2 linked regions of the Bacillus pumilus genome follow. The protein of the gene in region 2 interacts with the protein of the main gene of each other region in a pairwise test. Links are inferred from orthologs where the notes say so. Each region holds a gene or a part of one and is shown on either strand. Other genes may lie near its edges. The genes, in order: ezrA and ftsA.

The links.
Region 1: the proteins of ftsA (region 2) and ezrA interact in binary tests that used the Bacillus subtilis proteins (3 or more experiments, as listed by UniProt). The link is inferred for Bacillus pumilus from one-to-one orthologs.

Annotation. Positions count from the first base shown.
Region 1 is NZ_CP047089.1:1,378,329-1,392,766, reverse strand. What follows is about bases 1,398-4,357. They hold ezrA (septation ring formation regulator EzrA), read right to left. Parts: upstream 3,750-4,357; coding sequence 2,046-3,749; downstream 1,398-2,045. Other genes in these bases: hisJ (histidinol-phosphatase HisJ), read left to right, coding at 4,090-4,357; brnQ (branched-chain amino acid transport system II carrier protein), read left to right, coding at 1,398-2,005. Outside these bases: brnQ (branched-chain amino acid transport system II carrier protein), read left to right, coding at 1-448; more of brnQ, read left to right, coding at 662-1,397; more of hisJ, read left to right, coding at 4,358-4,905; forespore capture DNA-binding protein RefZ, read right to left, coding at 4,875-5,540; GPS65_RS06725 (GAF domain-containing protein), read left to right, coding at 5,668-6,165; rpsD (30S ribosomal protein S4), read left to right, coding at 6,464-7,066; GPS65_RS06715 (hypothetical protein), read left to right, coding at 7,270-7,827; GPS65_RS06710 (cysteine hydrolase family protein), read right to left, coding at 7,870-8,433; GPS65_RS06705 (hypothetical protein), read right to left, coding at 8,505-8,702; GPS65_RS06700 (esterase/lipase family protein), read right to left, coding at 8,786-9,364; GPS65_RS06695 (antibiotic biosynthesis monooxygenase family protein), read left to right, coding at 9,632-9,988; tyrS (tyrosine--tRNA ligase), read right to left, coding at 10,103-11,371; acsA (acetate--CoA ligase), read right to left, coding at 11,721-13,445; GPS65_RS06680 (GNAT family N-acetyltransferase), read left to right, coding at 13,601-14,233; GPS65_RS06675 (CBS and ACT domain-containing protein), read left to right, coding at 14,273-14,438. UniProt on the Bacillus subtilis protein: Negative regulator of FtsZ ring formation; modulates the frequency and position of FtsZ ring formation. Inhibits FtsZ ring formation at polar sites. Interacts either with FtsZ or with one of its binding partners to promote depolymerization.
Region 2 is NZ_CP047089.1:1,902,070-1,914,638, forward strand. What follows is about bases 4,701-7,526. They hold ftsA (cell division protein FtsA), read right to left. Parts: upstream 6,862-7,526; coding sequence 5,539-6,861; downstream 4,701-5,538. Other genes in these bases: ftsZ (cell division protein FtsZ), read right to left, coding at 4,701-5,505; GPS65_RS09250 (small basic family protein), read right to left, coding at 7,021-7,389; GPS65_RS09255 (DUF881 domain-containing protein), read right to left, coding at 7,389-7,526. Also shown: sigma-E processing peptidase SpoIIGA, read right to left, coding at 1-358; GPS65_RS09235 (S8 family peptidase), read right to left, coding at 592-4,068; more of ftsZ, read right to left, coding at 4,360-4,700; more of GPS65_RS09255, read right to left, coding at 7,527-8,114; GPS65_RS09260 (DUF881 domain-containing protein), read right to left, coding at 8,135-8,824; GPS65_RS09265 (cell division protein FtsQ/DivIB), read right to left, coding at 8,821-9,600; murB (UDP-N-acetylmuramate dehydrogenase), read right to left, coding at 9,725-10,636; murG (undecaprenyldiphospho-muramoylpentapeptide beta-N-acetylglucosaminyltransferase), read right to left, coding at 10,668-11,762; spoVE (stage V sporulation protein E), read right to left, coding at 11,960-12,569. UniProt on the Bacillus subtilis protein: Cell division protein that is required for the assembly of the Z ring. May serve as a membrane anchor for the Z ring. Binds and hydrolyzes ATP. Also involved in sporulation.

The sequences.
Region 1 (14,438 bases), 520 kb from region 2 along the record:
GACTAGTGTTGGACTTATTTCATCTTGTGGAGAATATTTTTCAAAGCTCTTCCCTAGCCTGTCTTATCGCACAGTCGTTCTGATCGTTTCTTTATTTAGTACACTGGTTGCAAACCTTGGACTGGCACAAATTATCTCTCTATCTGTTCCAGTTCTTGTGACGATCTATCCACTAGCTATTGTCATTATTTTATTGTCATTCCTTGATCGCTGGATTAATGGCAGAAGAATCATTTATATCGTTTCTCTCATATTTACTGGTTTCTTTGCCATCATTGATGGATTATTAGCTGCCGAAGTGAATCTAGGCGGATTGCCTGGCATCTTGAAATCAATTGTTCCGTTTTACGATTTAGGCATTGGCTGGATCATACCAGCTATTATCGGTGCTATAGTTGGTTTACTTATTTCCATGTTTACCAGCCCGCCCAAGCAGCTTGCCTCATAATCATTGCAAGCCAAAACATCCCCTTCTCCATTGGAGGGGGATGTTTTTTATTGTTCTCCATATACTAAAATAGAAAAATTCATGACTTTTGTACGAAAACACATGTTGACATCAGGCGTACATCCTTTATAATTAGTGATTGTTAATGATGAACGGTTACCTAGCAACTAATTAACAGAATATTTCAACATAATAATGGAGGCTTTAAATGCAATGAAGGCAACTTTGTCGACGAAAGATACGGTTATCATAGGTTTTATGCTGTTTGCTCTATTCTTCGGCGCCGGTAATATGATTTATCCACCAGAGCTTGGGCAATATGCTGGGCAAAATGTGTGGAAAGCAATGGGCGGATTTTTATTAACAGGTGTCGGTTTACCTCTTCTAGGGATTATTGCAATCGCTCTGACAGGTCGAGATGCGAAAGGATTAGCTGATAAAGCTCACCCAGCTTTTGGTACAGCATTTACCGTCATTTTATATTTATCTATTGGGCCACTTTTCGCTATTCCTCGTACAGGAACGGTTTCATATGAAATTGGTGCATTACCCTTTTTAGCAGGTGTACCAGCTTGGCTCTCACTTCTTTTATTCACACTTGTCTTTTTTGGTATTACGTATTATCTTGCTCTAAATCCAACGAAGATTGTAGACCGTGTAGGAAAAGTGTTAACACCGATTAAATTTACGATTATTTTTATCATTATTGTCAAAGCCATTTTAACGCCGATGGGCGTTATTGGCACACCTGATGTATCCTATAGCAACGGATCATTTTTTAAAGGATTTTTAGAGGGCTATAAAACCATGGATGCTCTTGCTTCTATAGTGTTTGGGGTTGTTGTCATCAACGCCATTAAAGGACGCGGTGTGACAAGTAAAAAGGCACTGACATCTGCTTGTATCAAAGCGGGTCTGATTGCAGCTTGCGGATTAACATTTGTTTATCTATCTCTTGCTTATTTAGGCGCTTCAAGTACACATGCCATTGGTTTTGTTGGAGATGGTAGTAAAATCTTGGCTCAGTCTTCTCAATTCTTATTTGGCAGCTTAGGAAATATTGTGTTGGGTGCTGCGATTACGGTGGCTTGTTTAACGACAAGTATCGGTCTCGTTACATCATGCGGAGAGTATTTCTCGAATTTATTACCTAAACTTTCTTATAAAATGGTCGTTACACTCGTGACATTATTCAGTTTTATCATTTCAAATTTTGGACTTGCTCATATTATTGCTTTCTCTGTCCCAGTTTTAACTGCCATTTACCCACTAGCGATTGTCATCATTGTTTTGTCGCTAGCAGATAGATGGATTGGTCAAAGAAGACCTGTTTACGTCCTTACTTTGATTTTAACAGGCTGCGTCAGTTTGTTTGACGGCTTAGTAGCAGCGAAACTCCCGATTGGACCAGTGGAGGATCTCTTCCAAACGATATTACCTTTATATGACCTTGGTATTGGTTGGGTTGTTCCTGCTATTTTCGGAGTGGTCATTGGGTTCATTCTTTCTCTCTTCACTTCTCCTGCTTCCCAAAAGCGGGAGAAACAAGCATCTTAACAGAAAAAAGCTGAAGTCCTGTAAATGGACTTCAGCTTTTTTATTGATGCTGATACTCTTTTTCTTGCTGAGCTAATAGCTTTTGTACAGCACCTGGTGATGCTTTTTCAACAGCTGCTGCCGCTATGTCAAATGATCCGTTGTAATCATAAGCGTAAAATCTTCGTTCCGCCTCTTTTAATTGTTCTGAAAGAATATGGTTTTGACTTCTAAAGCGATTGCCATATTGAATGATTCGTTCAATTTGATCCACTTTACTAAGCATTTCTTCTGTCTCATCCACAACATTCCTGACTGTGTCAGAGGCTTCTTTTAATTGTTGATTTACTGCTGGCATGTTGAGTGGCAGGTTTTCTAGCTGCTCGTGCACTTGATGAATCATCTCCTGCGCTTTTTCAGCCCGCTCTTTCATCTCAGCAGGTACACCTGGAATATTGCTTTTATGTAGCTGACGTACTGTATCTGTCAGCATCGTTTTAAGCTCAGCCAGTGTTTCCCTCGCTTGTAATTCTTCTTTTCTTAATGATTGGAGATGACCTTTAAATGTGTCATGCAATGCTTTTGCATCTTCGATAAAGGTCTCCAGCTGATTGATTTCATCCATTAGTAATGAATATGCCACGTGATCACGATCAAGCTTCTCACGGATTTGTTTCATCAGCTTTTCAATTTCTTCTAAACGTTTTTCAAATGCTTTCTGTTGATCAAGCTCTCCTGCTGTCAGCTTGTAACTTTCTTTTACAAGAGCCGTTTCTGCCTTTGTTTGTGTGTGATCTTGCTCAAGCTTTTCGAATGCTTCTGTGAGCTCAGGCATTCTGCTTTTGATTTCCTGACCTGCCTCTACTTCCGCCTCCAGCTGATCATACAGCGTCTCAATCGCATCATCGATCATTTGCAGAATGCTTGATGCCTCTTCTAAATTGAGTTCATCAATGAGCAATTTTTCCGCTCTCGCAAGCTGTTTGTTTAAAGTCTCCAGCTCTTTCGTGATCTGGATGTGCTCCAGCTTGTAGCCTTTTTCCGACATTTCTTGATATCCGTCTTTCAGCTTCGTCAGCTGACCTGGTACGGTTTGTTTGCAGTCTGCAATAAGCTTTGGTACATCATTGATATATAGTTGAAGCTGGTCGAGTCTGCGGTCTTGCTCAAGCAATATCTTTCTTGCTTTCATGTAGTTTCCGTTTTCTGTTTCTTCCTCGTACTGCTTAATCCCTTCCCAGGCCTCGTCTAAGTCCTGCTCCATTTTGTCATAAAGGGTGCCATATAAATGGCTGTACGCAAGCAGATTTTTTCGAACCGTTTGGTATTGCTCTTTGACCTTTTCAATGTCCTTGCGATTTTGCTCCTCGCTTGTGACAAGGTCTGCAATTTCTTTTAAAATGTCTTCGATGTTCGAATCAGCAGCACTCAGCAAGTCCTCAATATGAGTTAGAACCTGCTTGGCTTTGGAGAATCGATATTTATCAGAATACTCTTCTGCGTCATATAATAGCTCCTCTACCTTTGGAAGATGGGCTGTGACGATATCGTCCCACTCTGCACGCCACCTTTCAAAAAATTGCTCTGTTTCTCCGGTCATTTTTAAGTGTTTGATTTTTGAAATTTCTTCTACAATTGATCTGTTTAAAATTTCAATTTTCCATGCTTCCAATCGGTCAATCTCTTTATATATATTTTTTCTGAGGAAATAACCGACTGAAAACAAAGCAAGCAAAATGACAATTAAACCGATGATAAACTCCATAATGAGCCCCCTTGTTGTGATCTAAGTGATGTCAGGGTAAAAGTGTCCCGAGTAGACCTGAGAACCCTTTCGTGTCCGCTTTGCATTTGTCTTTTTATAAACAGGATCGTATGTTTTCCAATACCATCCATTCACGGTTTTATGTATGTTTTTCAAGAAAGTATTTGAGCGCTTTCTATCATTTGATCACACGTATTCATGTGACCTGCTTTTATGTATGCGGAAGCTGTCGTTTTCATTGTTATTATGATACCATGTAACCAGCATTTTTGGTCATGATTTTTCATTATTTTCACTGATAAACATGACGTTTTTCAAAATATCGACAAGAGGTGACGACATGCTGAAGCAAGATGCACATCTACATACATCGTTTTGTCCGCACGGCACGCCTGATTCTTTTCATTCTTATATTGAAAAAGCCATCAAAAAGGGATTTGATTCCATAACCTTTACTGAGCATGCCCCTCTGCCTCCATCGTTCCATGATCCAACACCAGCGCAGGATAGTGCCATGAAGCTCCAAGAACTTGAATCGTATATAACGAAATTGGATCAGCTGAAACAGGAATACAAAGGACAATTAATAGTAAAAACTGGGCTTGAGGTTGACTATATCAAAGAGTATGAAGAGGAAACAAGTGCCTTTTTAGACTGCTATGGTCCAGAACTAGACGATAGCATTTTGTCTGTTCACTTTCTTCCTGCTGGCGATGATTATATTTGCCTTGATTTTGACGAGCATGCCTTCCAGCAGCTAATAAGCCTCTATGGCAGCATCGAACAGGTCTATCAAAGCTACTATGACCAAATTCATTCTTCTATTCTATCATCTTTAGGTCGCTATAAGCCAAATAGAATCGGTCATATCACCCTTGTGCAGAAATTCAAACAGCTTTTCCCATTTGAGATGACACCTGCACTTTGTCAAAAGGTTACCCTTTGTCTTGAAGAAACGGCAAAAAAAGGCATGTCCTTAGATTTTAATACATCAGGTCTTCGTAAAACATATGCCAGAAGTATCTATTTAGATCAATGGATGATTGATCTTGCAAAACAGAAAAAAATTCCGCTTATATTTGGGTCTGATGCCCATCAAGCGGAAGATCTCGGATATGCTTATGATCAATTCGAAGACATCATGAGTTTTAAATGAGAATCTAACGCCGGCTTTTTTGGTTCTAGTAAATGATGAAGAGAGCGGCTCAGTTCCTTAAAATATGTTTGATAGAAATAAGGCTCATTTGGATTTAAGTAAAGCACCTCCATTAAATATTGCGGCTGTAAATAGGGCATCATGAGTAGTGATTTCAGCTGAATCATAAAAGATGAGATGGAGAGCTGCTCACAAATCACATGGGTGCTTTTTCCTTTTTCAATGATGAGCTGAAACAAATATTTTTCTTTCGTTAAATAGGTCGACATAATTTCTCTAATAAGCGTCGAATCAATCGTCACCTCTCGATAAACGAAACGGGTTAATTGACGGTGCTTGTGCTGATAAGATAAAATATCAAAAACCACATGTAATAAGCATTCTTTTGCATGACGAGTTTCCATGTGATGGATATGTGATTCAATCATGTGAATATAGCCTTCATAAAATTCGGATACGAGTTGCTCAAGCAGCCCTCCTTTTCCTTGAAAGTAATAAGAAATGTGGGCAACGTTGACGTTTGCTTCCTTCGCAATCTCACGGACAGAGGTTCCAGAAAATCCTTTTTGGTTAAAAAGTCTGATGGCAGCTTCAATAATACGATCTTTTGTTTGCACGGTTGTTGATGTTTTCATCCGCTCACCCCCTCTTCATGAGTACATACTTCAAGATGAAGGCGGAAGTTCCTTTTACTATTGCTCGACAAATCCCACATGTGAGACGCAAGTTATGTATTTTTGAGATAGAAAGTAGGAGATTTTCATGTTTCATGTCGAAAAACAGTCTGGCGATCCATCAAAAGACTATCAATTGCTCGTTAAACAGGTCGAAGCCATTACAGATGGTGAGCCTGATCTAATTGCTAACCTAGCAAATGCGGCGGCGCTATTGTACCATTCACTCCCAGAGGTCAATTGGGCAGGATTTTATTTGGCTAAAGGCGATGAGCTTGTTCTCGGACCGTTTAACGGACTGCCTGCATGTGTGCGTATTCCATCTGGGAAAGGCGTTTGCGGTACTGCCTTTGCAACAGGTGAAGTCCAGCGTATCGCTGATGTGCACGCATTCCCTGGACATATCGCATGTGATGCAGCATCACAATCTGAAATTGTCGTTCCGCTCAAAGTAAATGGAGAGATCATTGGGGTTCTCGACATTGACAGCCCTGTGAAAGACCGTTTCAGTGAAGTAGATGAAACCTACTTAATTCAATTGACCGAGGTACTCCAAAAGGCGTTATCCTCCTCTACAAATGCATAATCTCACAAAAAAGCAGGCGCATTGTCTGCTTTTTATTTTTCTTCGCAGACGCGAAGCATCGCCATTGCCCCTAAATAGGTTGACTTCTCCTATCCAGCGTCATATAATAGAGTTTGTGTGAAATATGGCAGCCTTTTTGTTCGGCTTTTTTGTATCATTTTGTTCCTTCTATATGAAGGTGCATCTTGTAACTCCCTGCTGCTGGAGCGAGGATGCATGAAAACATAATGACGGAAAAGACAAAGAACAGACGGTTTTTATTTTTCACAAATAAAAACAAATAAGGAGGAGTCACATTATGGCTCGCTATACAGGTCCAAGTTGGAAGATTTCCCGCCGTTTAGGCATTTCATTAAGCGGAACAGGTAAGGAACTTGAAAAACGCCCTTACGCTCCAGGCCCACATGGTCCAGGACAACGCAAAAAACTATCTGAATACGGTTTACAATTACAAGAGAAGCAAAAGCTTCGTCACATGTACGGTGTCAACGAACGTCAATTCCGTACACTATTTGACAAAGCTGCTAAACTTCCTGGTAAACAAGGTGAAAACTTCATGATTCTTCTTGAAACTCGCCTTGACAACCTAGTATACCGTCTTGGCCTTGCGCGTACTCGTCGCCAAGCTCGTCAGCTAGTTAACCATGGCCACATCCTTGTTGATGGAAGCCGTGTAGACATCCCATCATTCTCTGTGAAACCAGGTCAAACGATTGCTCTTCGTGAGAAATCTCAAAACCTTGCAGTTGTGAAAGAATCAGTTGAAGTGAACAGCTTCGTTCCTGAATACCTTACTTTCGATGCTGAAAAGCTTGAAGGAACTTTCACTCGTCTTCCAGAGCGTTCTGAATTAGCGCCTGAAATCAGCGAACAACTAATCGTTGAGTTCTACTCTCGTTAATTTCATTACTTCTCTAAGAGAGAGCAAACAAACCCTAGATCCCTTGATTGTTCAAGATGGTCTAGGGTTTTTTGTTTGCATTCTTTTTTCTAATACAACCTCTCCAAATCACCGTATACAAATATAGGGAAATATTGATAGAATGGTGATGGATGACATATCCAAGCGGATGGTCTTCTATAGTACTTAAATGGAGGAGTTCCATGTATAGTATCACAATCATTATATTCTTACTCTTAGCGCTAGCTGTTATCGCCTATTCAATTTTAAGAAAAAAACAAATCATCGATGAACCGCCAAATAGATTTGCTGCAAGTCTGTTTATCTTCCTGCTCTTTTTTTCTCTCTGCTTTGTGATCGCAGTTTCAACTGGTGTGCTATACATCGTCTCTTTAGGCGTAAATTTTCTTTTTGGAGAACAAATTACGTATGATTCATTTTTTTCTTTGATTTCGTTCTCATTATTCGTGAGTGTCATCGTCGTTTTTTGGTCTCCTATTCTTCTATTCGTAGGCAAAGGGCTAGCTTATTTACTTAAGTTCCCTACATGGCTCACTTATGCTTTGGAATGGATCAGTTCTTGGATTGTTTTACATTTCTCTATCAAGTATGTGCTTCACATTAACCTAGTGAATGTATCGATAGGTGATTACGGTATATTGATTTTATCTTTCTTTGTCAGCTTTATATTTATTGAGATTGATCTCATTTACTCAAGAAAAAAACGAGAACAATCACTGGACACATCTGATTTGGCATAAAAAAGCTCCTAGATATTTTTCTAGGAGCTTTTTAACGTTCAATTATGATTTTGCCCAATTTGTGAGGAGTTGCTCTGTTGTCAGCACAGTCGCAAATTCCTCATGGAGTGTGGCAAGCGAGAGCCGATGGATTGTTTCTGGGTCAAAATATGTACCGGTTTGATCTGTTAGCCCAAAGGCTGCTGTTGCGTCCGAAATCAGATACGTATCAAAGCCAAGATTTCCGCTCATTCTTGTGGTTGTGGATACACAATGCGGTGTTGTGAGCCCTGCGATCACGACCGTGTCCATATGGTTTGATCTTAGTTGTTCTTCCAAGTTCGTACCAATGAAGCTGCTATTCACTTTCTTTTGGATCACCGTTTCTTCCTCTAACGGTCTGGCAATATCTTTGAACAGATGTCCTTCATTTGCCGGATGAAACAAAGAGTCTGGATTGTCGGCTGTATGCTGAATATGAATGACTTTCCAGCCTTTCTCTCTCCAAAACCTCAATAACTGGCTGATATTATTCTCTGCCTCTAAATTATTTCGTTCGCCCCACTTTTCATGCTCGAACGCCTTCTGTACATCAACAATGATCAAAGCCTTTTGACTCGTTTGCACAAACGCTCACCTCCAAAGATTCTTATTCACTACATGTAGTGTAAGGAATGGTGATTCTTTTGTACATGCTTTTACTGCTTTTTCATCAAAAAGACGAACCACACACTAGCGATGATGTAATAGATACCGAGAATCGATGTACAATTAGACAGCACCTCACCTATTTGAACTGATTTGACGAACTTCATCCAAATGAAATAGATGATGAGAAATGAGCATGGAAAATAGAGATAGTCTCCGAAGAAATATTGCTTGAGTCTGTGTGTCAACGTGTTGCCTCCTTAACCAATTAGTAGCTGCCATATAGCGATGACATCAAAAAAGACAGCACAAGTCGCTGTCTTTTTCATTTTTAATTCGTATTCTGTCCTCCACCGTTTAGTCCTTCTTTAATATACCCTTTCACTTGGCTTGAGGTTAATAGACCGATATGGCCAACGCCGTGGATCAGGACATTTCTTGCGCCAATTAAACGCGAAAGGCTGTTAACGACAATCAAATCGGCTGAGCTATAGACAGATGTGTAAAGAATTTTTTGATTTGGATCTGTTCCTGGTAATGCTCTGAGTGAAACGAGTCCGTTTGCTCCACCAATGGTGACGACGTTTTCAATTTTATCGCCGCCATCTAGATTCTTAATATAGTATAGCGTGTTCGCCCCGCCCATACTATGCGCCACAATATCTACTTTTTTGGCACCCGTTTTGTCTAGCACATCTTTGACGAATCTAGATAAACGAGGACCATTGTTGCGGTTATTCCCTGTTTTGTCTATGAAATCGATAGCAAATAATTGGTTTCGATCCCAGCCTTGTCCAACCAAATAACTTTTAATCGAAGCAAAGTTATAAGACGCTCCTCCAATACCATGTACCATCACCACTGGATTATGCTCAGCCGCCTTCACCTCTTTAGGCTGGATAAAAGCCATTGAACCAATCACCAATGCAAATGCAACGAGAATCTGTAAACTCCTTTTCATCAATAACGACACTTTCATTCCCCCTTATTCATCTTATTCGACTCTATTTTATACAAGAAAAATATGTCAGAAAAGTGAACAAGGTAATGTTTATGAGATGATTTTACAGAAATATAAATAATCATAAAGCACCTTGGACTTTTTTAAATTAAAACAAAAAGACTACGAGACTCTCTTTCTTTCATATATAATATGTTAGACAAAAGGAGCTACTAGATGTTATTTACTCAAGCACCTGCAACACCTTATTATGCCGTGATTTTCACATCAAAACGAACAAATGTCGAGCAGAAGGAATACGCTGCGGCTGCTCAAAAAATGGAAGAATTAGCGAAAGAACTAGACGGCTTTCTTGGAATAGAAAGTGTAAGAGATGAACATGGCGTTGGAATCACTGTTTCTTACTGGAATTCATTAGCAGCCATCAAAGAATGGAAAGCACATACAGCACATCAGCGTGTTCAAAAAAAAGGGAAAAAGGATTGGTATGAAGCCTATACAACCCGAATTTGTAAGGTAGAACATGCTTATACAAACGAAGATTCACTTCTTGAACAAGAAGCAGACAAATGAGAGAAAACCGCTCTGTAAAAGCTTGATTCCTACTTCTAAATATAAAAAGAAAAGCACCTCAATGTATACGAACATTTGAGGTGCTTTTCTTGATGCTTACTGTTTCATAAGAATTTATTTATACGTCACAAGGAAATATTTCTTTTTCCCTCTTCTTAAGACGGTAAATTGGTTTTCAATTCTATCTTCAGCTGAAAGGACGTAATCTTTATCGGTTTGTCTCTCTCCGTTGATGGAAACTGCGCCATTTGTGATGTCTTCACGTGCTTGACGTTTTGATGGTGACAGCTTTGATTCCACAAGAAGATCAACAAGTGTTAATTCTTCTGTGCTGCTTTTCTCCATTGATGGTACATCTTTAAAGCCTACTTTGACTTCTTCGGCTGAAAGAGATTTAATCTCACCTTTGAATAGTGCATTTGAGATGTTGACTGCCTGTTCTAGTGATTCACGGCCATGTACGAGTGTCGTGACTTCCTCTGCTAGACGGCGCTGTGCTTCACGTTTTTCAGGCGCTGTTTGCACTTTTTCTTCGTACGATGCGATCTCTTCTTTCGATAAGAACGTAAAGTATTTTAAGTATTTCACGACGTCACGGTCATCTGTGTTGATCCAGAATTGGTAGAACTCGTATGGAGATGTTTTTTCTTTATCTAACCAGATGGCGCCGCCTTCTGTTTTTCCAAACTTCGTACCGTCTGCTTTCGTGACAAGCGGCATCGTTAAACCGAATGCTTTTGCCCCTTCTGCTTCAGACTTACGGATCAGCTCAAGTCCAGATGTGATATTTCCCCACTGGTCGCTTCCACCAATTTGCAGCTTACAGTTTTCATTTCTGTAAAGATTTAAGAAGTCTAAAGATTGCAGGATGACGTAGCTGAACTCTGTGTACGAAATGCCTGTTTCAATCCGTGAGCTGACGATATCTTTTGCCAGCATGAAGTTCACACCAAAGTTTTTTCCAATATCACGAAGGAACGTGATCACATTCATTTGGCTGATCCAGTCGTAGTTATTCACGATAACGGCTGGGTTCTCACCTGCTTCAAAATCAAGAAATTGAGAAAGCTGTCCTTTGATTTTATCTGACCACTGTTCAACAATTTCTGCTGGGTTTAGTGAACGTTCTGCTTTTTTGAAGCTAGGGTCGCCAATTAGTCCAGTTGCGCCGCCAACAAGAGCAATCGGATGATGGCCTGCTTCCTGGAATCTGCGTAATGTTAAAATTGGCAATAGGTGACCAATGTGTAAGCTGTCCGCTGTCGGGTCAAAGCCGGAGTAAAGCTTGATTTTTTCTTCTGCTAATAATTTAGTTAAACCTTCTTCATCTGTTTGTTGCTGAATTAATCCTCTAAATGATAACTCTTCCATCAATTGACTCATATCTCATTCTCCTTTTTTACAATTCAACATAAAAAACGCCCCTTCGAATGAACGAAGGGACGATATATATCGCGGTACCACCCTGCTTAAAAGACAATACATCACGTCTTTTCACTTACACTGATAACGGACAGATCCGTTCTTTCACTAATCAGAACAGCATGAATGCTCCTTTTCGTAAAAGCGGTTCGTGAGGGTAATTCGAATATCTCTTTGTACTGACTCGCACCAACCGTCAGCTCTCTTGGACAGGGAAAGATGATTCTACTGAATCTCAGTCAAAACCTTTATATATTCAACTAATGTCATTTTAAACATATTTTTGATATCAAGTCAACTGATGAAAAAATTAATCTTCCATTGTCGATAGGTCGCCAGCTGGTAAATTCAGTTCCCACGCCTTTAGCACACGTCTCATAATTTTTCCGCTTCGCGTTTTAGGCAGTTTGTCTTTAAACTCGATTTCTCTCGGTGCCGCATGTGCAGCGAGTCCTTTTTTCACAAACGTACGAATCTCTTCCTTGAGTTCATCTGTCGGCTCATATCCGCTTCTAAGCGCAATGAATGCTTTAATAATTTCCCCGCGGACCGGATCTGGTTTCCCAATGACGCCAGCCTCTGCAATCGCCGGATGTTCAACCAATTTGCTTTCCACCTCAAAAGGACCAACCCGCTCTCCTGATGTCATGATCACATCATCGACACGTCCCTGGAACCAAAAGTATCCGTCTTCGTCCATATAAGCTGAATCTCCTGAAACATACCAATCTCCCGGCATAAAGTAAGATTCATATTTTTCAGGATTGTTCCAGATCGTATGCATCATAGACGGCCAGCCTTTTTTGATGGCGAGGTTGCCCATCCGATATGGCGGAAGTTCATTTCCGGCATTATCCACAATCGCAGCTTCTACGCCTGGAATCGGTTTCCCCATTGAACCTGGTTTAATGTCCATACATGGATAATTACAAATCAGCTGTGCACCGGTTTCCGTCATCCACCAAGTGTCATGAATTCGTTTGCCAAATACAGCGTCTCCCCAGCGTATAACTTCTGGATTCAGAGGCTCACCTACACTTAACACATGACGAAGCGAGCTGAGATCATATTTTTGAATGAGGTCATCTCCTGCCCCCATTAGCATTCTAAAGGCGGTCGGTGCACTATACCAAACGGTCACACCTAGTGATTCAATCGTTTCATACCACGTATCAGGATTAAATCTGCCTCCCAAAATGACATTCGTCGCCCCATTTAACCACGGTGAAAAAATGCCGTACACTGTGCCTGTTACCCAGCCCGGGTCAGCTGTACACCAGTAGACGTCATCTTCCTTCAGATCAAGCACCCATTTACCGGTCTGATCCTGCTGCACCATTGCACCATGGACATGTAGCACACCTTTTGGCGTACCTGTCGACCCTGACGTGTAATGAAGCAGAAAGCCGTCTTTTTCATCCATCCATTCGATTTCAAGGTCCTTCGCCGCCTGCTCAAAAGCTTCTTCATAATGGATTGTCCGAACACCATCGATATCTTCCTTATCACCGCCAACAATAATGACAGATTCAAGTTTCGGAAGCTCTGCAAACGGAATTCGTTCAAGCAGATCCGGCGTTGTCACAATGACCTTCGCCTCGCTATTTTCTAAACGGTCTTTGACCGCACCTTCCATAAATGCCTCAAATAACGGACCAACGATCGCACCAATTTTAACGGCGCCAAGCAGAAGAAAATAGAGCTCAGGTGATCTAGGCATAAAAATAAATATGCGATCCCCTTTTTGCACATGCGCCTTTTCTCTGAACAGATTGCCCGCTTTATTTGTGTTGATTTTCATGTCTCTGAACGTATACTTTTCATCCCGCTGTGAATCTTTGTAGTGAAGCGCCACCTTGTTCTTGCGAAACGAGTCCGCATGTCTGTCAATCGCTTCATAGGCTGCATTTATGTTTCCTGTTTCATACCAAGAGAAGTTTTTTCTTGCTTCTTCCCATGAAAATTCTTTGTATGCCTGCTCATAATCATTTAAATGATAGTCCCCTTTTACTGATGGTAGCGTTTCCACTTTCATCAAACAGTCCCCCTTTGCATACGTTTACAATGACCATTATAGTATAGATGACTTTTTTTCTCAATTTTTAAAAAACTTATTGTGAAACCGTTTTAATTCTTGCAGGTTTTAAGATAAAATAGAGACGACTCACTAGAATTTGAGGCGGTGGATACGTGGAGCATCCTAAAACTTATTATTCAAAAATCATTGAGCGAGAAACAGGTTCCATCCTTATTGAAGGTCCGGTACCTGCATCAGAGCTTGCGAACTATACGTTTCATGAAGGACTAACGGCATTTCGCACGCCAGAGGAACAGAAACAAGCACTTGTTGAAATAGCAGACCTTCCAGAAGGACGTATTATCATTGCACGAGTGGATGAGCTTGTTGTCGGCTATGTCACGTATTTATATCCTGATCCGCTTGAGCGCTGGTCAGAGGGCAACATGGACAATTTAATCGAGCTTGGCGCGATTGAGGTCGCTCCTCCATTTAGAGGTTGCTCACTTGGCAAGCATTTACTTGATGTGAGCATGATGGATGAGCAAATGGAGAATTATATCGTCATTACAACTGAATATTACTGGCATTGGGATTTAAAGGGGACAAAGAAAAACGTGTGGGAGTACCGCAAGATGATGGAGAAAATGATGAACGCAGGCGGTCTTGTTTGGTTTGCAACAGACGAGCCAGAGATCAGCTCACATCCAGCCAATTGTTTAATGGCCAGAATCGGGAAAAATGTGAGTCCTGATTCGATTGAGCGTTTCGATCGTCTTCGCTTCCATCAGCGCTTTATGTATTAACGTTCAATTCGTTTTTTTGGCAAAGGGGATTGGTAAACAATGATGATTGAACAAATAATGGAGCGTGATGTGATCACGCTGCGAAAAACCGATACGATTGAAGAAGCCATCAAAAAAATGAGTACACATCACATTCGGCATATTCCGATCGTATCTGATCAAGGTTCTGTCATTGGGATGGTGACAGATCGAGATATTAAAAATG
Region 2 (12,569 bases):
GCAGACCATTTTGAATCACTGTATTGGTTTGCAAAAATGAATGAACCCCGATCATGCCTCCTCCCATCAAAAATGTTACAAAGTAAAAAGCAAACAGATTTTGAAAAAAGGAACGAAATCTTTGAAAACCAAAGGTTGCAAGAACGATGAAGATAGAAAAAAGTAGTTTGCCTAAAGGGTGTGACACAACCATTGCAAATGGTGTAAAGAGCAAGAGAACAATGCTCGATCCAATGAGAGCTCCTAACATATATCGCCTTTTTTTTACTTGTCGTTTGAGAATAAATGCAGTGAGTAAGAGAAGCAATAGATCAAAACAAAAGTTTAACAGCCAAATCACATCTAAATAAATGACCACCTTCTGCTCCTTTCATCTGAAACAAAGAATCAAAAGCAGTACTTGCACTTGTTTGTACCAGTATAAAACAGTCATGAGATGGAAGTCTGTCAATTCTTGTTGGGGATGATAGAGAACTTTTGGTGGATTGTTATTGTTTTTGTCGAGGATTGAGAGAGATTTTTCTGGACGAGCCTTCAAACCTTTTTGAAAGAAAAAAGACACGCTCCTAGAAGTCGTGTCTTTTGTTTAAATTACTTTTCATTGATATTTAATGTGCCTGAAGCTTTTTGTCTTGTGACATTTCCATAATCATCTCGCACAATCACCTCAATGACCGCACTTTTTGCTTTAGCGGTAGAAGTAGCAGTCCAGTACCCTTCATACGTACCGCTCGATACTTCGCGAAGCGGCAGCTCTGTAGTATTTTGAAGCTTTGATCTCGCGTTTGTCAGCGGCATGTGAATGACAAACGTTGCGTCTAGCTTTTCTCTGCTGTGGAATGAAATTTTAACAGACTCCCCTGATGCAAGATGGACATTCTCTGCTGGAGTCAGCTCAGAAATCTCAGGTGCCTCATATTGGACATCGATATTGATTTTTTTAGTCGTTTTGTTTCCTGCTGCATCTTTCGCTATGACTTTGATCGTATTTTTCCCGTTCTCAAGTAGTATTCTTGCGGAATATGTCCCATCTTTTATGGTTGCCTTTTTTCCATTTACGGTGACTTGATCAAGATGATCGTCTGTGGCCTTTCCTTCTACAGTGAGCGATTCTTTATTTGTCTTTTCCCCTTTTTTCGGTGTATCGATGGTAAGCGCTGGAGCTGTTTGATCAATGATCACCTTTACTGGTGTTGATCGTTTTGTTGCGCCTTTATCCGTAACAGTTGCAGCCGTGAATACATGCTCTCCGCTTGAAACTGTGACCTTTTCTTTGAAAGCGCCTGACTGATCTGCTTTCACTTTGGCAATCTCTTCATCGTTTTGATAGATCGCCACATCAAGCCCAGGAGAGGCTTTGCCTTCAATCTCCAGTTCACCTTTGTTCGTAATGATTCCTGCCTTTGGTGATGTAATCTCTGGCACATCTGCTTCATAGTCAACAAGCGCACGAATCATATAATTCCCCTCTTCTTTTGGAGAAGGAGAAAAAGCACCGCTTGTGAGCTGCCAGCTTCTTTCAGCATTTGGTCCATCCTCATCAGTTGCAAGGCCTGGAGATTCTGTATTCTTTTTCGTTTGAATATAGACAAGATAGAAATCTCCATCCACCGTAATGGCTTGGTCTTCTAAGTCTACTTTTGTCCATTCACCATTACGCAGTGCATTTGCTTTTAGAGGTCCTGCTATTTTCTCTCCTGGAGCTCCGTTCTTCCCAGAAGCGTCATACACTTCCACCGCAAATTCATTCCCTCCAGGAGCTGGCCACTCTGATGACCAGAATCGGAAAAGCCCTCCTGTGAGTTGCGCTTGTTTCTTCCCCTTTTCTAGTGAAAACTTCACAGCCCAGCCATTGCCTGGATCATAGAAGGCTCTCGCATTTTCAGCTGTACCGTCATCATAGCCAATCTCACCAGCAAATCCGATGAATGGCTCTAGCTGAATGGCTTTTTCCACCGGCTTTTCTGTCACATCTGCTGTAAAAGAATATCCTTTAAACCCTTTGGCAAATACTTTGACGGTATAGGCACCGCTCAATGCCTCTATAGAAAATTCGCCAGATTCATTTGTTTTCACCGGCTTAATTTTCGCATCCTCTACAAGATAAACCGTTGCATCCTTTATTTTTTCACCCGTTGTTTCGTTGGCAATTGTGCCAGATATCGTTCGTTTCTTTAGTGGCTGTAAGGCGAAATTCGCCTCAGCCGTTTCATTTGAAGAAATATGGACGGTTTGTGTGCGTGATTCAAATCCGTAAGCTTCCGCTTTCACTGTGAATTCTCCTGCACTATGAGGAAGCTGATATCTCCCTGTCGCTTCATCTGTGTACGTTGACTTGCCGCTTTCAAGAACACTGATTTCCGCTTTCATAGGAAGAGCTTTGATGAACGGAGTAGTTAGATTTTTTTCTTTTTTATGTGGATGTACAGCCTTATTTTTTTTAGGCATGGTTTGATCTGGAATTTTCATCTCATCTAAATGAACATCTTCGTTTGTCACCTGTCCTTCAACCATCCCAATTCCATCTGTTAATGCTGTAATTGCCTCTCTTGCATCAACTAAACCTGCCCCATAGCCATTGTTAGGTGATTCTGGGAATTGCTGATCAGTTAACGGCTTCGCAGTATCAATCAGTATTTGTTCAATCTGTTCAACTGAAAGATCTGACTGTGCTTGGCGAAGAAGAGCCACAACAGCTGACACATGCGGGCCAGCCATCGACGTCCCGTTCCAGCCATCTTCATACCCTTTCCCAGGAATGGATGAACGAATGTTTACCCCTGGCGCCGCAATGTCTGGTTTCATGACGCCATATGGAGACGGACCTTGCAGTGAGAAAGACCCCAATTTATTATTTTGATCCGTAGCGCCCGTTGCAAAGGCCTCTTGATAGTTCGCAGGATTCGCAATGGAGCCTTCACCACCAGGGTTGAATAAATCGGTATTGCCAGCTGAAAACTCTGGGAAGATGTCTGCGGCTCTCCAAGCATTGACGACATCCTTATACCAATCATCAAGACCAGGTCCACCGCCCCAAGAATTATTGACGACATCTGGTGCCTTTTCTGGATGTGGGTTTCCTGCGTCATCTTTTGGTGCTAAAATCCACTCACCTGCGTCAAGCAGATCAGCATCTGTACCACCATCTTCTGAGAAAGCTTTCACCGCGATCCATTTTGCCCCCGGTGCGACTCCGATTTGATTCTTTCCATCTGGCTCAGAGCCAACCATCGTTCCCGTTACATGGGTACCATGCTCTAAATCATCATATGGTGCTTCAGATCCTGTCGTAGCATCGTACCAATTGAATTCATGCGTTGGTTCATTCGGATGTGCTGGATCAAACCCGCGGTATTTTTCCTTTAAAGCAGGATGATCCCATTCCACTCCTGTATCAATACTTGCCACAACTGTACCAGTACCGTCATAACCTAAAGCCCATGCGTCTGGAGCATGAATTTGAGAAATGTTCCACTCGACTCCATCTACTGCTTTCATTTGTTTTTTTTGCTTCGTCTTCAAATCAACGGGGCGGTGAATTTGACGAGTTTCATTTGGCAGCACTTGATCTACTTCCGGGAAGGCAGCCACCTTTTCCATGACTTCTTTCGTTCCCGTCACCGCTAGACCATTCACAATATAGTACGAATGAATCTCCTTCACTTGCTTTTTCTTTTTCTCTTTTTGTAAATACGTAAGCAGCGCTTGCTGCGTCTCCTCAGATGTTGCTCTTAATTCGGATACGACAGCTGATCTTTTTGTGTATTGTGTTTTAGCCGCTGTTAATTTCTGTTTTTTGGCTTTGGACACCGCTTCCTTCGCCACTTTTTTCGTATTTGTTTGCTCTTTCATTTTGATTAAAAAAGTCACCTGATCATCCTGCTGAAACTGTTTCATTAATCTAGATGAGATCTTTGCTTTTGTTGTCTTAGAGGAGACAGCTTCCTCCTGATATGAGGTAGAAGTCGATTTTGCTTGAACCATCCCAAAGCTTGTCATCGTTAAAGTACCAATCACCAAAAGACTCATCAAACGATAGCCGGCGGTCTTGCGAAACTTCAATTTCAATCAAATCCCTCCTCCTCAAATGGCCAAACAGAGTATAGGTCTCACTCCTTTCCTTCTATTGTTCATGACAAGATTCATGTTGTTCTATTTAATGTAGTCAAATAAAGTTCATCATTTTGTCGTTTTTTGTAAGAGGGAGTAAAAATGATTCTTTTTTCTTAAACACCATAAGTCAAATTACACATGGAAGTTGAAATGACTTTCTCGCACTTAAGACTTTTTGATTAGATTCTCTTATACGTTGAGACATGAAAAAACCCCTTCCAATGGAAGGGGTTAAGCGATACTTGATTAGCGTTTATTGCGGTTGCGTAAGAACGTTGGAATGTCTAGCGTATCATCACTTGATTGTGTATTTTGTCTAGGCTGAGATGATGGCTGTTGATGTTCCTCGCGTTTTACTTCACGTTTTTGAGGAATGGATTGATTTTGCTTTAATCCTTGTCCTAATGGGTTTCTTTGTGATTTTGTCACTTCTGGTTCTTGCTCGATGAATCCAGTAGCGATCACAGTCACCACAATTTCATCCTTCAAGTTATCATTGATGACAGACCCGAAAATCATGTTTACATCTTCGTCAGAAGCAGAAGCCACAATATCTGCTGCTTCTTGCACTTCATAAAGACTTAGGTTCGTACCACCCGTAATGTTCATGATGACGCCTTGAGCACCATCAATCGCTGTTTCTAGAAGTGGTGAAGAAATGGCTTTCTTCGCAGCTTCAGCAGCACGATTTTCGCCTGTAGCGACGCCAATTCCCATTAGAGCCGATCCTTTATTGGACATGATTGTTTTCACGTCAGCAAAGTCAAGGTTAATCAGACCTGGTGTTGCAATCAAATCGGAAATCCCTTGAACACCTTGTCTTAGCACGTTATCTGCTGCGCGGAACGCTTCCAGCATTGGCGTGTTTTTATCAACAATTTCAAGCAAGCGATCGTTTGGAATCACAATTAATGTGTCAACTGCTTCTTTCATAGAAGCAATTCCTTCTACTGCTTGAAGCTGACGTTTTCTTCCTTCAAATGTGAAAGGACGAGTCACAACTCCAACTGTCAATGCACCAGAATCTTTTGCGATTTTTGCAATGACAGGTGCAGCACCCGTACCAGTTCCACCGCCCATACCAGCTGTAACGAAGACCATATCTGCGCCTTTTAATACTTCTTCAATCTGCTCTTTGCTTTCCTCAGCAGCTTTTTTACCGACCTCAGGATTCGCACCTGCTCCAAGCCCTCTTGTCAGCTTAGCACCGATTTGCATTTTAGTTTCTGCTTTTGATAGGTTTAATGCCTGTGCATCAGTATTGACTGCAATAAAATCGACACCTTGTACGTCATTTTCGATCATTCGGTTGACAGCGTTATTCCCGCCGCCACCTACTCCGATTACTTTAATTGATGCTAGGCCGTCTATATTTGTTTCAAACTCCAACATGCTGAATCCTCCTAATCCGTCGAAAATCTAATTCTATTCCCAGAACATATTAAATAGTTTTTTCATTTTGCCCGGTTTTTTATTTGTCTCTTGTTGTGCTTTTTGTTTTACTTTCGGTCTTGGCTGCGCTTCTTTCACTTGTGGTGCAGAAGAAACCGGCTCCATGGATGCGCCTACTTCATGAAACGCCTCATCTGGCATTTGGAATCCAACCTGTCTGCCCTGAATCTTTGCATTGCGATAAGCAAAGTGGATCAGACCCACTCCTGTCATATATTGAGGCTCTCTCACCCCGATATAATTCGGACTTGCAATCCTAACATTGTTTTGCAAAACCGTTTGTGCAAGAGAAAGGATACCTGGTATGGCTGCTTGTCCACCTGTGAGAACGAATCCACCAGGCAAATCATGAACACCCATATTTCTTAATTCCTCTGCAACAAAGAGCAAGATTTCCTCCAGCCGCGCTTCAATAATGTTAGCTGCATCAAGCTGTGTATACGTTTGTTTTTGATCAGTACCGATCACAGAAACTTCAAATGTCTCTTCCGTCGATGCCTCATCATAAAACGCATGCCCAAATTGTTTTTTGATTCGTTCAGCTTCTTCAGTGGAAGTTCTAAGTCCTATAGACAAATCTTTTGTTATGTTCTCTCCGCCCAAAGGGATACTGTGAGTAGAATAGAGATGCCCGTTTTCAAATACGGAAATCGTTGTAGATCCGCCGCCGATATCGACAAGAGCTACCCCGAGATTTTTTTCATCTTTCGATAATGCTGCTGAGCCCGATGCAAGTGGCTGCAAGCATATATCCATAATTTCAATTCCAGCTCTTTCTACACATCGGAGCCAGTTATGTAGAATCGTTTTAGAACCTGTAATTAACGATCCTTCCACCTCTAGCCGAACACCAAGCATTTTTTTCGGATCTGTGATCTCATCTCTTCCGTCCACGATAAATTGTCTCGGAATCACGTCTACGACGAGATGTTCTTGAGGAATAGATACTACTTGTGCAGCATCTAAGACACGTCTCACATCTTCAGCATGTATTTCTTTGTTTTCACTAGATACTGCGACTACGCCGCTCGTATTCTGAATATGAATGTGGTTTCCGTTAATTCCGACAATCGCCTTTTGTAAAGGAAAACCTACCATTCTCTCAGCCTGTTCAAATGCTTGTCTAATAGAATGAACTGTCTCATCTATATCAACAATCGATCCTTTTTTTAACCCCTCTGAAGGGACATTTCCAACACCTATAATGTTAAGCGAATCATCCGCCATTTCTCCGACGATGACTTTTATATTGGATGTACCGATGTCAAGGCTGACGTAAATTTCATTGTTGTTCATTCTATGGCACCTCCTCACATATCAATACTTTCTATTCTATTATTTGCTGAACAACAATACAATGAATGTGTTTTTACAAGTGTGTAACAAAACTTAAAAAATCAACATTTTTTATAAGGATTACTGAAAATATTCGTTACATCATATGTATATCCTTTTTTATGACTCACTTTTTTTCTTTTTTTCTCTAGAAATTGTCCATTTTGTTAGTAGAATTCTTCTGATTACTGCTATATTTTGAAACAATCTAACGCCGAATGCAAACATTCCAACTAAGTACAAGTCTACACCAAGATGGACGCCCAGAAAAGCTAAACTTATTGCCAGTATAATATTAAAGAAGAAGCCTGATACAAACACTAGTTCATCGTATGCCCCTTGCAGATGTGCCCGGATACCACCAATCAATGTATCAAGCGCAGCAAGTACAGCGAGGGAAAGATAATTGGAATACTCATTCGGTATCGTAAAATTAGTTAAGAAACCGATCGCAACTCCTATGATTAAGCCAAGTACAGGAAGCCACATTAAGATTTCCCCTCCTTTACATCGTCAAGAGGCTTCAATTCGTTTACTTGAATTGCACCGTCATATGCTTTTAAATGAATTTTTTTCTTCGGCTGGCTTATACTCAAGCTGAAGTTTTCCTGAGCAAACAAGTCACCAATATCTGATACATTTAAACGGCTGTATAATTTGTCGGCCTGCTCACCAATCATTTTAATGGTGACTTCATCACTATCTAAGCTGTAGCCATCCATTTTTGTCGTGCCATTAATATCTCGAATCACACTTGTATTAATCACACGGCGATCATTAATAGAAATATGTTTTGCCCCAAACATATTGGCTTCGTTAATTAACTTTTTCAGAAGATCAGGTGGGATATTTTTCACTTCTTCTCCGGTAAGGTCCTTGGAAAAAAGCTGAGAAATTTCAATTTCAATCCCCTCCCCTTCCACTTCTGTAAAACCAGCCTTTTCTTTTAAATCTTTTAACGTTTTTGTTAATTGTGCTTCTTTTGATCGATCTCCTTGATGACCATATTTTTTAAGCATCTCGTCGTATTTATCAATTTCTTTCAATAAATCCAATTCCTTACTTTTAGATGCAGATAAATCCTCTCTCAGTTCCCACACATCACGAGTATCTCGAACTTCGGGCTTTTGTAAGGAATTGAATTGGATGGAGACCATGATGCCAAATATGATCATTAAAACTGTTAAACTAAGTAAAGGCTTCTTTTTCCTCAACACCACTCACCTTTTCACTTTTAATCTTTGTTTCTTAAAAGAGAATTCATACGAATATCCGTTTTCTCAATCGTCATTGAAATGTGATCACTTGTCAGCTGATCGACCACTCCCCCTGCAATATTTAAAGCTGGTATTAACACAGCTGGATCACCAATAGCAGATATCACAAATGGTGCTGGATGCTGAACACCATCTACTGTGACAACTGGTCCGTTACAATGTATGTATGATTGGTGTGTGATTCTTTGTCCATTAATAGATACAGCAGAAGCACCTGATATAAATAGTTCGTTTATCACATGAAAAATATGGCTCTCATGCACAATGTAATTATTTAAATTTTGTCCACTCGGGATATAAGATGCATCTTCAAGAGACACTTTTACCCCTTTTCCTTTTACACCGATCTCTCCTGTAAACATTCTGTATTTCTCAACATCTTCCAATACATTAAAATACTGCTCTTTTTCATTTTTCAAATTGGACTCTGTTGCTTGTACCTTTGATTGAAGACTATATAATTCTTTTTCGAGTTTCTGATTCGCCTTTTCTTGCGTTGTGAGCTGACTTTTCAGAGAGTATTCTTTTTTCCATTGCTCTGTCCGAATGACATCTGCCTGATGCTGCTTTGTATATTGGTATGAAAAAGATATCAGAAAGCCAAGAACAAGCATGACAATTGAGAATATAACTGTTTTGCCCCTCAACGCTCATCATCCTTTTTCTTAGATTTAAACGCTTCGAAATACGTAGCGACTTCCATATGAATTGTGCCTTTTTCAGATGACGAAAGCTCTTTAACAATGGCTGGATAGGTTTTCATTTTATCACCGAATGTTTTAATTGAAGCAATCACAGTGTTTCCGTCATTCATATAAAATTTAACTAACCACTTGTTTGAATTTGTCGGCACATAATAAACTTCTGAGATGAGTTCCTGAATAGAGGCTGGCAGTTGATTTAAAGATTTAACCGTTTGCTTCAGCTTCTCCTTATTGTCCCAATCGACAAAAATAGGTCCTGCATGACTCGGTGTCACTTCTTCTGGTAATGCGGTCCCATTTTCAAGAAGCTCATAATATAGATTTCCCTTTTGAAGATACGCAATATTTGCATATTCTTTGACAGCAATACTCACTTTATTTGGGAAATGTTTTTTGATACTGACACTTTTAATCAGTTTATTTTGTTTAATATGATCTGATGTTATATCTTTATTTAAATTCCAAAACTCTGTTTCGCCTTCTTTAATTTGTGAAAGTTTAACAAGCTGTTTTGTAGAGACATGTTCGTTACCTGTGATGGTTAATGAAGATATCTTGCTGATAGGTGTCTGCAAATAAATAATGATTAAAACCATGATAAAAAACAGTAGTATAAAAGAGATCAGTCTCCGGTTCGCTTTTTGTTTCCTTTGTTCTTTAATTTTAGGAATTCGCTCTTCTATATTGACGATCTTTTCATTTTCATGATCAGGCCGCATAACTCTTCACCTCATTCAAAGCTGCTTGTCCACACCTTTGGGTCATCATTTTGATGAGAAAACAAACGGCATTCTTTCATGCCGTTTGTTTTCTTCTGATGTGATCATTCATAAAAACTACCTGTTAGTTTTCTTCACCGATAATTTCTACTTCTGTATGCATCTCTACGTTGTAGTCTTCTTTAATTTTCTTTTGGATGAACTGAATTAAGTCTAGTACGTCTTGAGCAGTGGCTCCACCAGCGTTGACAATAAAGTTTCCGTGCATATCAGAAATTCTAGCTCCGCCGAGTTGGTATCCTTTTAAATTCGCTTTTTCTACAAGCTGTCCTGCATATTCAGGCAGCGGATTTCGAAAAATACTGCCAGCACATGGCCGATTATAAGGCTGGGTTTCTTTACGATAATCTTTATTTTGTTGCATCTTCTTTGTGATTTTCTCGCGGTCATCCTGCTTGAGCTTAAACACAGCTTCGAGAACAATGCCAGGTCGTTCCTTTTGAAGGACTGACGTTCGATAGCTAAAATTCATTTGTTCATTTGTAAGCCACTCGATACTTCCGTCTTCAAATAAGATTCTAGCTTTCACAAGAATTTTACTGATATCAGATCCATGTGCACCTGCGTTCATATAAACAGCGCCGCCAATAGACCCCGGAATACCAGCTGCAAATTCCAAGCCTGAAAGACCCTGTTTACTAAGCGATGTTGCGAGCCTTACAACAGAGTAACCACCGCCGACTGTAATTTCTTCATCATTTACAGTTAGGTGATCCAGTCCAGTACCCAGCTTTAGGACAACCCCTCGAATTCCTTTATCGAGTACAAGTAAATTCGAACCTCTTCCAATAACCGTCCAATTCGTCTGGTGTTTTTTCACATGATCCATGATCGTTTTCACTGCATCGATATCTTTTGGGATGATCAAAAGATCTGCTGGTCCGCCTATTTTCATTGTTGTATGATTCGCAAGCGGCTCGTTTTCAAGTACTTTACCAACTTGCGCTTCTAATAATTCATTCTTCAAGTTCTCCATATTACCCTCCGCCTTACCTAATATCATTCCATCATGTAGTCGTAATTTCTTTTAACACATTATATAAACGTGTAGCCGCATCTGGTACTCCGAGTTCTTTCGTTAAACGGCTCATTTGGTTGAGCTTTTCTTCATTACCAGCAATTTCATCAATAGCATGCAGCAGACGATCCCCTGTAAGCTCTGATTCTCTTAAAACAATCGCAGCATCATGTTTTTCAAGTGATCTTGCATTGATTTCCTGATGATTTGCCGTCACGTATGGGCTCGGAATAAAAATGGTTGGGATTCCAAGAGCCGTTACTTCAGCAATAGTTGTAGCTCCTGCTCTTGCAACAATCACATCGATCGACTTCAGGTACTCCGGCATCTGATGCAAGAAAGGTTTTGTGATCATGTTAGGTGCTAAACCTTTTTCCTTTAGTTCATTCAACACCTTTTCATAATGAACCTCGCCTGTGATATATAAAAGCTGGTAGTTTTTTGCCTTTAAACCCTCTTGCATTTCAATTACTGCTCTATTGATTGGAGCAGCGCCTCGGCTCCCGCCGAAAATAAGAACCGTTTTTTTGTTTTCATCAAGCCCAAATTCTTTAAGAGATTTCCCCTCTTTTATAGAGACGACTTCAGAGGCTCTAGGGTTTCCCGTAAATACAACCTTTTCAGAAGGAAAATGTGCCTTTGCTTCATCAAAGCATATGGCTACCTTATTAACATATCTCGCTAGGAACTTATTTGTAATACCAGGCAGGCTGTTTTGTTCGTGTATAATAGTCGGGATCTTCAGCTTAGAAGCTGCATAAACCACAGGACCACACACATAACCGCCTGTTCCAATAACCGCATCAGGCTTGAATTCTTTTAAGTAAGATTTGCTTTTTTGAACGCCTTTTAAAAACCTCATCACCGTTTTGACGTTATCAAAGGAAAGTTTTCGTTTAAAACCTGAAATTTCTATCGCCTTGAAAGGGATATTTTCTCTTTCTACAATTTTCTTTTCAAGTCCATTTTCAGTACCAATATATAAAAATTCCACATCAGGATGCAGTCTTTTCACTTCTTTAATAAAGGCTAAGGCTGGATAAATATGTCCGCCTGTTCCGCCTCCACTGATTACTATACGCATTATACCATTTCCCCTCGATTTTTTTCTGCTCTGAACAAAGTATAAACCCTGTTTTAAACAACAGGGCTCCATTAAAACCTGTAAAGAAGAGTCAAAATACACGTTTTCGAAACAAAAACTGTCATTTTCACTCTTCAAATCATTTTTTTATACTTTTGCAAAATAAACGTCAACATGTTTTCATTAGCTACATCAAGCTAATATCTTGCGTACCTGCTGACATTCAGAAGTACGCCAATCGCCATCAGCATTAATGTCAATGATGAGCCGCCATAACTAAGGAATGGGAGCGTAATACCTGTCACAGGAATCAGTCCTGTGACAACTGCGATGTTAATCATTACTTGAATGGCAACCATTGAAATAATACCAACTGCTAGGAAACTACCATATAAGTCTGGCGCTCCAAGTGCTATTCGTATGCCTCTCCATAATAGAACACTAAAGAGGAGTAAAATAAGTGATCCTCCTATAAAGCCAAGCTCTTCAGACAATATCGCAAAGATGAAGTCCGTTTGGGGCTCAGGTAAATAGAAGAATTTTTGCCTACTTTGACCAAGTCCCATTCCGAACAGACCACCTGGACCAACAGCGTATAAGGACTGAATAATTTGAAACCCACTGCCTAGCGGATCTTCCCAAGGATTTAAGTATGATGTAATTCGTTTTATTCGGTAGGGTGCTGATAAGACAAGCGCGGCAAACCCGCTGAGCCCTATAAGACCGAGAAATATAAAGTGAGCAATTCTCGCACCTGAAACAAATATCATGATAATACAGGTTCCAACCATTACCGTTCCTGTTCCC